2 regions of the Arthrobacter sp. DualSoilB13 genome follow, and region 1 is predicted to be linked to the other one. Evidence: predicted binding sites of a transcription regulator. Region 1 holds the regulator's gene; the other holds the start of a gene.
What was found. The regulator Rex, encoded in region 1, represses fermentation and respiration genes when NADH is low (regulators of the CRP and FNR family bind a similar motif). The targets are predictions, from matches to a motif close to CTTGTGAANNNNTTCACAAG.

Region 1 (7,498 bases):
GTTCGGCTTCCTGGTCAGCGCCGTAGCCGTGGTACTGATGTGGCTACCTAATTCACAGCTGTGGTTCAAGGCAGTCAAGGGCCACGCCTGACACGTACCCAGCTGCCGCCGTCGGGCGTTTTCGACGCAAATGCAGGCTGAAGGCCGCGGTTGAATCCCCAGGGATCCCGCGGCCTTCATCATGAAGGCGTAAGCCCACATGATGATTTTTCCCGCCAGCTGTAAATACCTGCGTGTGATCGTCTGCAGCGCAAGGACCTGGAGGTACGGTGGTAGCAGAACCACGCTGGGGGCAGGGTCGTTTTGCTGATCCCGGCGGCCGCACCAGCAGTCGAACAAGCAAAGGAATGCCATGAGCAACCCTCCGTACCCGCCGTCAAACCCGGGCGACACTAACCAGCCCGGCACAAACGGCTCCCAGCCCCCGGCACCGCAGTACGGTCAGCAGTCCCCCTCCGCACCGCAGTATGGCCAGCCAGCCGCGCCGCAGTATGGTCAGCAGTCCCCCGCCGCACCGCAATACGGTCAGCAGGGCTCCCCGTATGGTCAGCCTCCCGCAGCTCCGCAGTACGGCCAGGACACCAACTGGCCAAGCCAGCAGCCCGGACCCACCACCGTCCCGCAGATGGTCAATTACGCCTTCTGGATGATCATCGCCGCCGGAGTTCTATCCGCCATCAGCTCGATTATCCTGGCCACCACCGGTGCGGATGCCTTCATCAATGCCATGAACCAGCAGGCGGCCCAGCAGGGTACCGATTTGCCTGAAGGGTCCATGGAAGGCATGCGTGGCGTCATTGGCGTCAGTGCCATCGTGGGTGCCTTTATTTCCCTGGGCCTCTACGCACTGGTTGCCTTCCCTGTCCGGAAGGGCAAGAACTGGGCAAGGATCCTGGGCACGGTCTTCGCTGCCATTTCTGTTCTGGGCCTCACCAGCTTGTTCCAGTTCGGTGCCACCTACGGCGTCCTGCAGCTCATTGTGATCCTGCTGGGTGTTGCCGCGATCGTTCTGCTGTACCTGCCGGCGTCGGCGCCGTACTTCCGCAAGGCACAGCCTTTCGGCAACCCGTACCAGAATCCGTACGGGCGCTAAACACCCACGCTTCCGAGCAGTACACGCGGGCGCGGACCCGGCGAAGGCTAAACAGCCTGGCCCGGTGTCTGCGCCCGCTGTGCGTGGTAGGCAAGGATCTGTAGCTCGGTTGCCATGTCCACCTTGCGGAGGTTGACGTGCGGCGGGACCTGCAGCAGTACCGGGGCGAAGCTGAGGATGCTCCGGATGCCTGCGGCAATGACGCGGTCGCACACGGCTTGGGCCACCGTGGCAGGCAGGGCCAGCACCACCATGTTGGTGTGGGTCCGTTCCAGGACCCGTTCCAGCTCGGCTGAGTCACTGACCCGCAACCAACCCACTTCATTGCCGATCACCATGGGGTCAGCGTCGAAAATGGCTACGACGTCGAAGCCTCGGGACTCGAAGCCGCCGTACCGGGCGAGGGCTTTGCCGAGGTTGCCGGCGCCCACAATCGCCACCTTCCAGTCGTGGGTCAGCCCCAAGGCTGCTGCTATGTGGCGGCTCAGGTTCTGGACTTCGTAACCTACGCCGCGGGTCCCGTAGGAACCAACGTAGGAAAGGTCTTTGCGGAGCGTGGATGAGCTAACGCCCGAGGCTTCCGCCAGTGCTTCAGAGGAAACCCGTTCAACGCCTTCGGCCAGAAGAGAGTTGAGCGCACGCAAATAGAGGGTCATCCGGGCCACGGCCGCGGGCGGGATCTGCTTGGCGGCAGGCTCATTGTCTCCGGTTGTGGCTTCCGGGGACGGTTCCAGCGCAGTCACGGTATTCTCCATTGCGTCGCTTTGTTGTTCCACTCTATGACCCTCGGGCGGACTCAACAAAAGCCATTACCTGCGGGTAACCCCACCCTCAGCCCTCCAGGACTTTCTTCAAGGTCCGGGTAAGTCGCTGCTCGTCGATCTTCCAGAAATCGCGCTGGATACCGTCCACCAGCACCACCGGGATCTCCTCTGCGAACCGCTCCTGCAGTTGGGGGTCGCCGTCAATCTTCTGCTCGGTCCACTGAACGCCAAGACTTTTTGTGACACGCTCGACGGCGGCACGAGCCTCAGTGCAGAGGTGGCAGTCAGCTTTGGTGAGGAGAACGACGTCGGGAATAGCCATGTCTCAAAGGTACCGGCCCCACGCTCTCTCACATCCCACCCCCTTCCGGCCGTCCCTCTCTCACATCCCATGCCCGTCCGCCGTCCCTCTCTCACATCCCACCCCCTTCCGCCGTCCCTCTCTCACATCCCAAGCCCGTCCCGCCAACGCTCTCTCACATCCCACGCCGTGGGTGACGCTGCGGTCGTCAAGTTTTTGAGACAGGTCTCGTTGTTGTTTTTGGTTAGGCGGCCAGGGGTTGCTGGGCGCGGGTTTGGTAGTTGGTGTGGGCTTTGGCTGGTGGTATGCCGCCGGCTCGGCGGTTGGGCCGGCGGCGGTTGTACCAGCCCTCGATGTATTCCATGACACCGGTTCGGGCGGCGAGTCGGGAGCCGTAGCGTTGGTGGTGGTAGAACTCGGTTTTGAGGTGGGAGAAGAAGTTCTCCGCGACGGCGTTGTCCCAGCAGACCCCGACTTTCCCCATGGACTGCGTCACCGAGTTATCGCCGCACCATTTCTGGAATTCATCCGAGGTGTATTGGGTGCCCCGGTCCGAATGGAACACCACCGAGGCCCCGGTCAGGTGGCCGTGGTTGCGGGCCATTTGCAGCGCCGCGGTGCACAGGCTCGCGCGCATGTGCCCGGCCATGGACCAGCCGATGACCATGCCGGAGAAAAGATCGATCACCGTAGCCAGGTAGAGCCAGCCCTCACCCGTGCGCAGGTAGGTGATGTCACCGACCAGGCGGGTTCCGGGCACTGTTGAGGTGAAGTCCCGCTTGCCCTCTGCATCGAGCATGTGGTTCTCGATGTGGGCTGTTTTGGCCTGCGGATCCTGGACGGTAGTTGCCTTCCAGGCCTGGGTGCGGACGGCCCGCAGCCCGTGCTCACGCATGATCGCCCCGACAGTGGGGGCCGAGACCCGCACTCCCTTCTCGTTCAAAAGCAGGGTCAGTTGGTCCCGGCCGGCACGGCCCTTCTCCTCCTTATACAGCTCGGTAACCGCGGCGGCGAGATCCTGATGCCGTACTGCCCGCGGGGATGGCCCGGCCGGGTTGCGCCATCGGTAGAACGAGGCCCTGGAAACCTTCAACGCCCGGCATAGCCAGGCCACGGAATGGTTGGCCTTCTCCGCTTCGATGAACTCGTAGAAGTCCTCTACTTTTGCTTCGCGGCAAAGAAGGCGCTGACTTTTCCCAAGAACTCGACCTCGGCCTTCAATCTCTCGTTCTCAGCCAAGGCTTTCCGGTGTTCATCCCAGGACACCGGGCCCGGGTCCACAGGCTCTAGAGCAGGACCGTCCTGATGTTTTCCCCGGTGCCGATGAAGCCAGTTCCCCAACGTGCTCTCCTTAACCCCGAGCTCGTCAGCGACTTGCTTCACTGAACGATCCGAGGACAACACCAGCTGCACAGCTTCCTCACGGAAAGCCGCATCATATTTTCTTCTAGGACCAGTCATTCTGAAGTCGATCTCCCATCAACCTGTCTCAGAAAACCATACGGCCGCACGCCACCGTGCGTCCTCAACACTGGCCCCGGTGATTGACTAGACTCAAAGCATGCCCGAGGAGAAGAACGCCGCCGTGGTCGCAGATGCCTTGGTGCAGCAGGACGCCGTACAGAGGGACGCGGCCAAAAAGGACATGGCGCGGAAGTACGCTGGCGAGGCCGCTTTTTTCGATGTCGACAATACGTTGATGAAAGGTGCCAGCCTCTTCCACGTGGCTCGCAAAATGTATGAGCGCAAAGCGTTCACTCTTTCGCAGGCCGCCGGATTCGCCTGGAAGCAATTCAAGTTCGTCATGCGCGGCGAGAACATGGAAGATGTCCATTCGGTGCGTGACTCCGCGCTGACACTTGCTGCGGGCATTACGGTCGAGGACATCAAGGCCTTGGGCGAAGAGGTTTACGACGAAATGATCGAGTCGCGGATCTGGCCCGGAACCAAGGCGCTGGCCGACCAACACCTCCGGGTGGGCCGTAAAGTGTGGCTCGTGACTGCCACGCCCATCGAAGTGGCCACAGTCATCTCCACCCGGCTCGGTCTGACCGGCGCCCTGGGCACCGTGGGCGAGGTGGACGACGGCGTGTACACGGGGAAGCTTGTAGGCGACATCCTGCACGGACCTGCCAAGGCGATCGCTGTCCAAATCGTTGCAGATCGCGAAGGGCTGGACCTGGACCATTGCTGGGCTTACAGCGACTCCGCCAATGACATTCCCTTGCTCACCATGGTGGGACATCCAGTGGTCATCAACCCGGATGCAAAGCTGCGCCGGCATGCGCGTGAAAACAATTGGCCCGTTTACGATTTCCGTTCCGGACGCCGCGCCGCAACATTCGGCCTCAAAGCCGCGACCGTCGGCGGAGCCGTCTACGGTCTATGGCGCGGATTCGCGAAATTCCGCGGCCCCCACGTCTAACGCTCTCTCACATCACGCGCGCCTAAACCCAACGCTCTCTCACATCACGCGCGCCTAAACCCAGCGCTCCCTCACATCACGCGCGGGCCTCACACAGCCTGTGGATAACTTCCGGTGCCTTAAACGTATCTGGGCAAGAATGCCGGTATGAAGAACTTCACGCCGATTCCTCCGCAACTGACGGTTGCACCCTTCACTCTCGACGAGGCCGAGGTTGCGGGCCTCAAGCGATCGCACCTAAGGAACCGAACCAAGATTGATGGCGTTAGCCGAGGTGTTTATCGACCTTCCGACTGGAATTTCGACCTGTCAGCGGCTGCAAGAGCGCTCTCAGCTGCAACTCCTGGCGCTTGGATTTCACATGTAACGGCCGCGAGGCTACATGGATCCTGTCTTCCGCCTTGGTTGTCGGACTCCAACGAATTGCATCTCAGCAAGCCGAGGCATCTCCCTTCAGTTCGGCGCAAGGGAGTGATCGGGCACACGGTAGTCGCCTCCGAGGACGAGATCGAGTTTGTCCGTGGCATCTGGATCAGCACTCGATCGCGGACTTGGTTGGATCTCGCAAGACGCCTTCCGGTCCCCGACCTCGTCTGCATGGGCGACGAACTCATCCGAACTCCCAGGCTGGAGTTCGAAGAACGCGATACACCATTCACTACACTTGAGGCGCTCCGCAAAATGGTGGATAGGCACAAGAATCTCCAGGGTGTGGTTCGGGCAAGAGAAGCACTCGACCTCATGCGCGTGGGCGCCGACTCCGCACCCGAGTCGCTACTCCGCTTGGCGATGCTGGACGCTGGTATTCCCGAACCGGAGCTGCAGGTACAGCTCCGGCCGGGCGACCCGTTCTCCCCGTCCGCGGACCTGGGCTTCCGCGATCGGCGAGTAGCGATACAGTACGACGGCGGCCATCACCTTGAGCAGGAACAGATATTTAGCGACCGGCGACGCGACAAAGCATTCGAAGCAGCAGGTTGGACGGTCCTCAAGTTCGGAAAAGATGACCTGGCGGACCATTTTTCATCAGCCATTGGGAAGATTAAACGCGCTCTGAGATCAGCCTGGCAGGATCCCGCCGTCAGCTCAGGCTTTTCCCGCGGGACATGAGAGAGCGAACGGAAAAATCCCGCAGGACGTGAGAGAGCGACCGGAAAAACCCCGCGGGACGTGAGAGAGCGACGGGGGTGCAAAAATGCCCGCCACCTCGAGAGGCAACGGGCATTCACGCTTGATGAAGTATCTCTACTTCTTATTGCGGCGCTGGTGGCGAGTCTTACGAAGCAGCTTGCGGTGCTTCTTCTTGGCCATACGCTTGCGGCGCTTCTTAATAACTGAACCCACGAAAGTTCCTTACAAACTAGAAGTTCCTGTCTGTTGGAACCGATCCGCGGAAGCAGACAGTACAACTGACAGATTCTTACATTGACGTAAAACGTTCCTTAACAGAGTACCGCTTCAAAGAGGCACCCTGTGACCACGGTCCGGAGGACGGACTGCGGCAAGTCTCAGGCGGTCTCGGATTGTCCGTCCACCACAGCACCCTTGAGGTACTGGGCAACAGCCTCTTCGGGAACCCGGAAGGAACGGCCAAACCTTACAGCGGGCATCTCTCCGGAGTGAACCAGGCGGTACACGGTCATTTTGGAAACGCGCAGGACGTCGGCCACCTCGGCCACCGTCATGAAACGCGCATTCGAGAAGTTAGTCTCCGCGGACATTTCCCATATTCCTTTGCTCTCAGACGATAGGACACCCCCAGTGGAACGGTGTGCCGATGCTGAGCCATCAAACAACCATGTGCTAGATACTCTAGAGGCTGATGGGGCCAATGTGAAAGAGCCAGCGACACAGATCTGCCCGGCGTTACCGGGTCTACGCCGCGACCACCGCGCGACGCTTGCGTGCCGACGCCGCGAGCTGATCCAAAACCGAGGCCGTGACGTCCCATTCCATGCAGGCATCCGTAACGCTCTGGCCGTACACCAGCTCCTGCTCCCCGGAAAGCTGCTGGGCGGTATCCAGGTTCTGCGCCCCTCCCACAAGGAAGCTTTCCAGCATCACACCGGCAATCGGCGAGGTCTCCCCTGCTTCCAGCTGCGCACCGATTTCCAGTGCAACCTCGGCCTGGCGGTGATGGCTCTTGCCACTGTTGGCGTGGCTGGCGTCCACGATCAGGCGAGGGTTGAGGCCCTTGGCAGCAAGCTTGCCCGAGGCCGCTGCGACGTCGTCGGCAGAGTAGTTGGGACCCTTGCGTCCGCCCCGGAGGATCACGTGGGTGTCGGGGTTTCCGGAGGTCGCTACGAGAGCTGCCCGGCCGTCGTCGTCGATTCCCAGGAAGGCTTGCTCAGCGGCAGAGGCGCCGCACGCGTCGATGGCCACCTGGAGGTCGCCGTCGGTGCCGTTCTTGAACCCGATCGGCATGGACAGACCGGAGGCGAGCTGGCGGTGGATCTGGCTTTCGGTGGTGCGCGCACCGATGGCGCCCCAGGAGACGAGGTCCGCCATGTACTGCGGGCTGATGGGTTCCAGGAACTCCGTGGCCGTGGGCAGGCCCAGGGCGGTGACCTGCTTGAGGAAGCCGCGGGCGGCGCGCAGGCCTGCGGCGATATCGTGGCTGCCGTCCAGGTGGGGATCGTTGATGAGGCCCTTCCAGCCGACGGTGGTGCGGGGCTTCTCGAAGTAGGTCCGCATCACGATCAGCAAGTCTTCCTTGTGCTTCTCGGCCTGGCTGACCAACCGGCGGGCGTATTCGAGCCCGGCCTTGGGATCGTGGATGGAGCACGGGCCCACAATCACCAACAGGCGATCGTCCACGCCGTCCATGATGGCGCGGACCTGGTCACGGCCGCGGTCGACGACGGCAGCTGAGCGGGCGTCCAGCGGCAACTCGGCGATGAGGTCCTGGGGCGCCG
Region 2 (7,498 bases), 1.3 Mb from region 1:
CGCAGCGAGCTTATTTCCGACGGCGGCAAACGTTTCGTACGTGCCCTGCAGGATGCCCTGGGTCCCGATGTAGATCCACGACCCGGCGGTCATCTGGCCGTACATCATGAGGCCCTCGGCTTCGAGGCGGCGGAACTCGGGCCACGTTGCCCAATCCCCCACCAGGTTGGAGTTGGCCAGCAGCACACGGGGAGCCCATTCGTGGGTGCGGAACACACCCACCGGCTTGCCCGACTGCACCAGGAGGGTCTCGTCCTTCTCCATGGTTTCCAGGGTCCGGGTGATCGCATCAAACGCGGCCCAGGACCGGACTGCACGGCCGGTTCCGCCATAGACCACAAGATCGTCCGGACGCTCAGCGACCTCAGGATCAAGGTTGTTCATCAGCATCCGCAACGGCGCTTCGGTCTGCCACGACTTGGCAGTGAGTTCAGTACCCCGGGCGGCCTTGACCGGACGGGCACCAGTGGTGAAATCGGCGGGTGCCATGGTGACTCCTTCGTCTGTGGGAAGTAGGTGGTGGAAAGATCTTCTGCTTCTACTAAAGCCCCTTTATCACACGGCCGGAACGGCTTTTGGAGTGGCACCGTCCGGGATTACAGACATCTCCAACCTCTCGCATTTACGCCACAATGAGCGCATGCTGGACCCATGGGAACCTACCGAGTAACAACGCTCGTCGCGGCACCGCCTGAGCGGGTTTTCGCAATGTGGACAGACCCGGACCGGTTTAAGGAGTGGATCGGTGGGGTCACCCGGGTGACTGACCGCGTCGGTTCAATGGATGAGGCAGGCAGCCGCTACACGGTGTGGTTCGGCAGGATGAAAAGCCCCACCGAAATCCTCGCAGTGGAACGGCCTTGGCACATCCGCACGCGGTTCGGCAATGCGATCCTCAAGGGCGAGTCTGATGTGCGGTTTGCGGCCGAGGGCGACGGCACCCGTATCCGGCAGGAGTTCGTGACCCGCGGATTCGTCGCGGCCATTTTCGGGCGGCTTTTCGCCATGGGCTCCTACAAGGGCAGCTTCAAAGGCGAACTGGAGACCTTCCGCAAACTCGTGGAGAAGGAAGCCACGGGGCGAAGCTAGCGCCAGGTTAGGCTCCAGGCCGCCCGTGGATCCGCACCGATAGTTCGTCCGCCGCTTTCCGAATGCGCGCGGCAAGGACCGGCCATTGCTCAGCAGGCACTTTGTCCTCAAGGAACGTGACGGCGACTGCCGCCGTCGGCCATCCAACATGGTCCGTTACTGCGGCGGCGATGGAGCAGAATCCCGGCGTGATTTCGCCGTTTTCCGTGGCGTAGCCGCGCTGCCGGACCTGGTCCAAGTGCGACGACAACGCCGAATACTTCATGATGGGGAACTCCACCTCATGTCGCGAAGTGAAGGCGGCGGCATTCGGATACAGCGCACGAACCTGCGACTTTGGCAGGGCGGCAAGGATCGCGCGGCCCGACGCCGTGAGGTGGCTGGGCAGGCGGACCCCGACGTCGGTCACCAGGCTGGGGCGGTTCTTGGCGCGTTCCTCCACAATGTAGAGCACGTCACGGCCGTGAAGCACCGCCAAGTGCGCGCTCTCGCCGATCACGTCCACCAGGGCGGCGAGCATCGGCCGGCCCAGCCGGGACAAGGGTTCCTGGCGCGAATACGCCGAGCTGAGTTCGAAGGCGCTGATGCCTAGCCCGTAGCGCTGCTCTTCATGCAGGTGAAGGACGAACCCGTTCGCCTCCATGACGCCGAGCAAGTGGTACACGCTGGATCGCGGCAGGCCGAGCGCGGTGGCAATGTTCGACGCCGCCATGGGACCGCGGCGCGAAGCCAACAGTTTCAAAATCCTCAGCGTATTTTCGGCCGCCGGGACTTTGGACGTGGCTTTGCCTGGTGCGGTTGGCGTGGTTGTCATGGTTCCTCGCTGCTCGGGCTGCTTGCGGGATTAGTCCGGTGTATACAGGTACCGCTGTCCGGTATCCCGTACTCAAGCGTGCACCCTCGGAGAGTCAATCACCAGCGCGAATGCATTGATCGGTGTCTGGGATGCCGGACTCCCTTAGCGAGCCCGAACCTCTACCCCTAGGCAACGCGGCCCTTACGCGGAAGCGGCACCCTTACGCCGAAGCAGGAACGTGATGGCTCCGGCCGCAGCCAAGACCAGCGCCACGATGAGGCCAATGGTCCAGCCGCTCATTCCGGCAGACGAAGCGGCCAACGGGGTGGCTGCCTCCTGCGATTGCGAATCAACCGAGGCGGCATCATTGTCAGCCGACGCGGCCGGCGGCACTGAAATGCTGGGCATGGCCGACGGAGTTGCCGCAGGTGTTGCCGCCGCTTCGGCTGGCGTACCGGTTTCGGCGAGCCCGACGGCGGGAGCATAGTCGCGCGGCCAAGGAACGACGATCGGGGCTACTCCGGTTCCGGAGTGTTGCGAAACGTCGACCTGGCCGGCTGCAGCCTGCCCGGCCTGTCCACCAGCAGCGGCCGCGGCAGCTTCCGCCTGACGGGCAGCTTCAGCTTGACGAGCCGCTTCCGCTTCCGCGGCTTTGGCAGCGTCAGCCGCCTTACCGGCGTCGACGGTTGCAGTGTCTGCCAAACCGGCAAGCTCGGCGATCATGGCGTCGATGGAGGCAACGTGGGCAGTGGTTGCCGCGTCTCGATTCGCAGCCGCGGCCTGGCCTGTGGTCATGAAGGCCTCGAGATCTGCGCGGCTGCCGTCAAGAGCAACGCTCGCTGCCGCACGAACCTCCGGCGTCGAATCCAACGCATAACTGGTCTGGATGCGATTATCCAGATTCCGGGCTTGAACAAAACCGTATTCCAGGAAGTAGCGGACGTCTGCGTGACTGACTGATTCGAGCGCTTTCTTGGCGGCCTTCTCCACAAATTCGCCTCCGACTGCCAGAAGCTGGAAAGAGCGTTGTCGATCCGCGGTGAATGCCGACGGCTTAATGGCGTCCAGCTCTATAGCTGCTGCGTGGCCTTCAATGATGAAAGCTTTTACGGAAGTATCTCCACCCGACAGCGCCGTTTCCGCGGCTTCCCGAACTTTGGGTGTCCCCACCAAGGCAAGATCCAAGGTGGCCTGACGGGCTTCGCTGATCAGCGCGTCAAGGTCGGTTCCGGGGGCATCCAGCTTGGTAAGGAGCTCCGGAATTTCACGGGCCGCCTTTGCAAAGGCGGCCTTCGCCGGCTCCTGCGATGCCATTTGAGTTTCGTCCGCGATCCGTCTCGGTGTGGCCTGCGATGAGAGGAGGTCCCTGTCTGTCGCGAGCCGCGATGAGTCTGCCGCCCTTGCCGCAGAGGCGGTGCTCCGGGCTTGTTCGACAGCGGTCTTCGCACGGTCCGCGACCGCAGCGGTGCCGTTGGGGTTCGAAGCAATGTCTGATCTGACCTTTTGAAGGAGCGCGGCAACAGCCGTCGACTCAGCGTCCCGGTCGGCTGCAACGAGCTGCCCGTAGCGAAGGAAATCAGCAACGATTTCCCTGTCGTCCGTCATGACCGCTGCCTTGGCCGCAGCGCGGACACCCACAAAAGGAGAATCAAAGAGTTGGAACGCAGCCTGGCGGTCGTCTATCTCTGCGGCTTCCAGCCAGCCCCCGAGAACGAACTCCTCAATTGCTTGGTCGCCTTTGTCCAAACTGTCGGAGGCCTGCGTTCGGATTGCGCCGTTCAGAGTTAGAAACCTGTAGGCAGTGATATCAAGGTCAAGCTGCCACGCTCCGGCCCAACCTGTCGAGAGAAAAGCATCGATGGCCGCCGGGTCGCTTAATGCCAGGATCTTTTGCGCAGATGAGCGAACATGCGCACTCCCCCGCGTCGTCAGCTCGGCGACCAACTGCTTGCGGTCCGCGGCGAGAGTGACGTCCTGTCCGGCGTCGAGGAATGCTTGAAGCGCATCTGCGCCACCCACCAGCGCGGTCGCAGCAGCGGCACGGGTTGCGGGGCCACCTGTCTTCCACAGCTCAACAACGCCGGCAGTATCAGTAGCCCGCTCCACGAACGGAACGGGGGCCTGCGCGGCGTGGGGCACCTCGAATTCGGGAATGTCATAGGCCTGGGCTGGCGCAGCGAAGAGCAGAGAAGCCCCAGCTACAACGGCTATCAGGGCAGCAGAAACACGGCGCCGGGTAGCGCGGAATGAAGAAAACAAGGGTCCCCCAAGTAACGGATGCGGCGGCAGCACGGAGTTCAATGGGGGCGACGCGGATGCGAGGGATGCCTGACCGGTGACGAGCTGTCCGCGGTCATCATATCCGACTGGGAACTATGACTTTTACCACTGTGAATGTCGACGCCGAAAGTCGACACCACTGACTGTCTGCGATCAAAGACACCAAAGGCCCGTGAGTCCCATCACAAGTCGTCCAAAAGTGATCTGCTGGATAGCGATCCCCTCCCAAAGACGAGAAGGTTTTACTATGCAACAAACCAAGCTGGCTGTGGAGAGCTCTGTCCTCCACGCCGCGGGTACGGCGCTCAGCCGAGGCCTCAACGTCCGTCACATTCGCTTCATGGCGCTCGGATCCGCGATCGGCACCGGCCTTTTCTACGGTTCCGCCTCCGCCATCCAAAAAGCCGGGCCGGCCGTCCTGCTGGCCTACATCATCGGCGGCGCGGCCGTGTTCATGGTGATGCGAGCACTGGGCGAGATGGCCGTCCGACACCCGGTGTCCGGGTCCTTCGGCCAATACGCGTCCAAGTACCTGGGACCGTTCGCAGGTTTTGTGACCGGGTGGACTTACGTGTTCGAGATGGCCATTGTGGCCATCGCCGACGTCACGGCCTTCAGTATCTATATGGGTTTCTGGTTCCCACAGGTGGACAGATGGATTTGGGTACTCGCAATCATCCTGTTCCTGGGCGCCATGAACCTGCTCAGCGTGAAGGTGTTTGGCGAGCTCGAGTTCTGGTTCTCGCTGATCAAGGTGGTGGCGATTATCGCCATGATCGTCGGCGGTGCAGCGATCGTCGTGTTCGGCTTCCAAACGGGCGACGGCGGCGGCGTGGCACCGGGACTCGGGAACCTCGTGAATCACGGCGGGTTGTTCCCGAACGGTTTTGAAGGGCTCCTGGCCGCATTCGCCGTAGTGATGTTTGCCTTTGGCGGGATCGAGACGATCGGTATCACGGCTGGCGAGGCCACGAACCCCAAGAAGGTCATCCCGCAAGCAGTTAATACAGTGCCCGTCCGCGTTTTGTTGTTCTACGTACTGACGTTGGGCGTGCTGATGAGCATCTTCCCGTGGAACGAAATCGGCAGCAGCGGTAGTCCATTCGTGCAGATCTTTGATGGCTTGGGGATCCCGGCCGCACCGCATATCCTCAACGGCGTGGTCATTACCGCAGCGCTCTCGGCGATCAACAGCGACATCTTCGGTGCCGGACGTATCCTCTTCGGACTTGCCCAGCAGGGTCACGCACCCAAGAGTTTCAGCAAGATTTCCCGGCATGGTGTCCCCTGGATGACCGTGTTGATGATGGGCGGCATCCTGCTGGTGGGCGTCGTGTTGAACGCCGTGATTCCGGAGGACGTGTTCGTGCTCATTGCCTCGATCGCTACCTTTGCCACCGTGTGGGTTTGGGTGATGATCCTGGCTTCGCACGTTGCCATGAAACGGGAGATCAAGCGCAAGGGCTTGCCGGCGTCGGAATTCGGTTCGCCTCTGTGGCCTGTCGCTTCCATTCTCACCATGGCGTTCATGGCCATGGTGATCGTGATCCTGGGCGTCTTCGAGGACACGCGTGTTGCTTTGTACGTTGGTGGCACCTGGCTGGTGTTGCTGTTCGTGGCCTACAAGATGTGGGTCCGCGGTGGCGGGCTCCGCCGGGCCGAGCTGGTGGACGAGACGGCGCAAATGCCAATGGTGAAGGCAACCTAGTTTGCTGGCTGCGCAGAAGTTTGCTGGCTGCGCAGAAGTTTGCTGGCTGCGCAGTAGTTTGCCGGCTTCGTCTAGTTTCTCAGGCGTGTGGACTTGCTTCCCGGCAGCGGTGGCGCTTTGGATTTGTAGCTGTGCCCGGTGGGAGTGCTGACGCGGATCGTGTGCACATCACTGGGCATGCTCTTTGCGGTCCAGCCCGGAGTCTCCTTGGTGTGGTTGCAGGCTTCGCAAAGCCCGGCCCCGTTGTTGAGGTGGGTGCTGCCTGCAGAATGCCAGGGAATGATGTGGTCGATGTGCCGGATAGGCGCATCGCAGTACGGAGTACGGCATGTATTGTCCCGAATGTGGATGAAGCGTCTCAATTTTTGGGGGAAGAACCGTGCTTTTGAGTCCATCGTCAGGAGCTCGCCGCTGCGGGGAGCTGTGTAGAGGCGGCGGAGCAGCACTCTAAATTCGCTGCGGTCCGTGGGCTCCAGGTTCCCATGAAGCTGATCCTCATACCCTGATTGTTCATCAACCAGAAGTGCCCTTGCCCATTCAGCGGGTACGATTCCGTAGCCTTCGAGCCGAGCAGGCTCGGGGTCCCCTTGAAAGAGTGTGCGATCGGTCATGACGAGGTTGAGGTTGATGCCCGCAATGCCACCCGACGTGCCCGTTACGCGTTCAGTCAGGGTGTCAGCCATGACTTGGCCACGGGTCCGCGCGTCCCCGCTGGAACGGACGGAATCAGCTGTCCGAGTCAGCGCTGCATAGACGGCCACGCCTTGGGCGACCGGGAGTAGTGCGGTGAGGTACGTCATGGTGTCCGGCGCAGGACGGAGGCTGACCGTACGTTCCGCAGCCGCACGGCTGGCTCGCTGCGACACAGACCGCGGGTCACGACGATATGCGGCGGCTTTTGCAGCGGCGATGATGGCTTTGTCGCCCGTGCCGTCGAAGGTCCCGGCGTCCGGGGCGAGTTCCTCATCCACCGATGCCCGGTCCTCAACGGACAGGCAAGCTGTTTCCTTCACGAGCAGCGTGGCCCGCCACTCGTTCAACTGACCCGACTCCAGTGCTGCCATGGTTCGCGGCATTTCCGTAACTAGCGCTTTGGCGAAGCCAAAGAGCCTGGATCCCTTATTGGGTGATTCCCGCCGCGCCAACGCCACTTGCGCAGCAACGCCCATGCCACGCTCTGCCGCAGGAACCCCGGCCTGGGCCTGCTCGGCCCGCTGCGCCAGATCAAACGCCACTGCAATCCGGGCTTGCCGGGCTGAAATGGCAGACTTCAGGTCTTCAAGATCGCGTAACTCATCGATCAGCGCCGAGCTATCGGCGGTGATCGGAAGTGACCCCAGCTCAAAGACGAGCTCCCGGATGCTCCCTCCGCTGACTGCCACTCCGGACGCAACCGCCACGGAAGGTGCAGGAGCCACGACACCGGCAGAAACTAACGGGGGCGAAGCCACTGTTGCCCGCTGCGATCGCCGAATTCCGTCCATGAAGCCACTCTTCCAGCCACCTTCGCCGGACATCAGACCCAAAGTTGCCTATGTGGAAAACCCAAGAGACAGTTGGTTCCAATGTTCTCGCCGAACATTGGAACCAACCACCAATCGGCGGGTTGTTCTAGAGGGAGGCAG

Region 2: a site for Rex is predicted at 4,335-4,354, ahead of ACZ5J0_RS01900 (ALF repeat-containing protein). Genes of this name have one in related genera too.

The regions. Positions count from the first base shown of each region.
Region 1 is NZ_AP035865.1:3,361,010-3,368,507, forward strand. Features, by position in the region: gene ACZ5J0_RS15465 (hypothetical protein) at 1-91, shown strand, start outside; gene ACZ5J0_RS15470 (hypothetical protein) at 353-1,093, shown strand; gene ACZ5J0_RS15475 (redox-sensing transcriptional repressor Rex) at 1,141-1,848, opposite strand; gene ACZ5J0_RS15480 (glutaredoxin family protein) at 1,925-2,179, opposite strand; one part of gene ACZ5J0_RS15485 (IS3 family transposase) at 2,403-3,355, opposite strand; one part of gene ACZ5J0_RS15485 (IS3 family transposase) at 3,355-3,619, opposite strand; gene ACZ5J0_RS15490 (HAD family hydrolase) at 3,720-4,583, shown strand; gene ACZ5J0_RS15495 (DUF559 domain-containing protein) at 4,731-5,693, shown strand; gene ACZ5J0_RS15500 (30S ribosomal protein bS22) at 5,829-5,927, opposite strand; gene ACZ5J0_RS15505 (helix-turn-helix domain-containing protein) at 6,092-6,304, opposite strand; gene ACZ5J0_RS15510 (3-deoxy-7-phosphoheptulonate synthase) at 6,459-7,498, opposite strand, start outside.
Region 2 is NZ_AP035865.1:375,030-382,527, reverse strand. Features, by position in the region: gene ACZ5J0_RS01915 (urocanate hydratase) at 1-489, opposite strand, end outside; gene ACZ5J0_RS01910 (SRPBCC family protein) at 652-1,089, shown strand; gene ACZ5J0_RS01905 (IclR family transcriptional regulator) at 1,097-1,903, opposite strand; gene ACZ5J0_RS01900 (ALF repeat-containing protein) at 2,087-4,144, opposite strand; gene ACZ5J0_RS01895 (amino acid permease) at 4,413-5,873, shown strand; gene ACZ5J0_RS01890 (HNH endonuclease) at 5,945-7,357, opposite strand; gene ACZ5J0_RS01885 (SDR family oxidoreductase) at 7,485-7,498, opposite strand, start outside.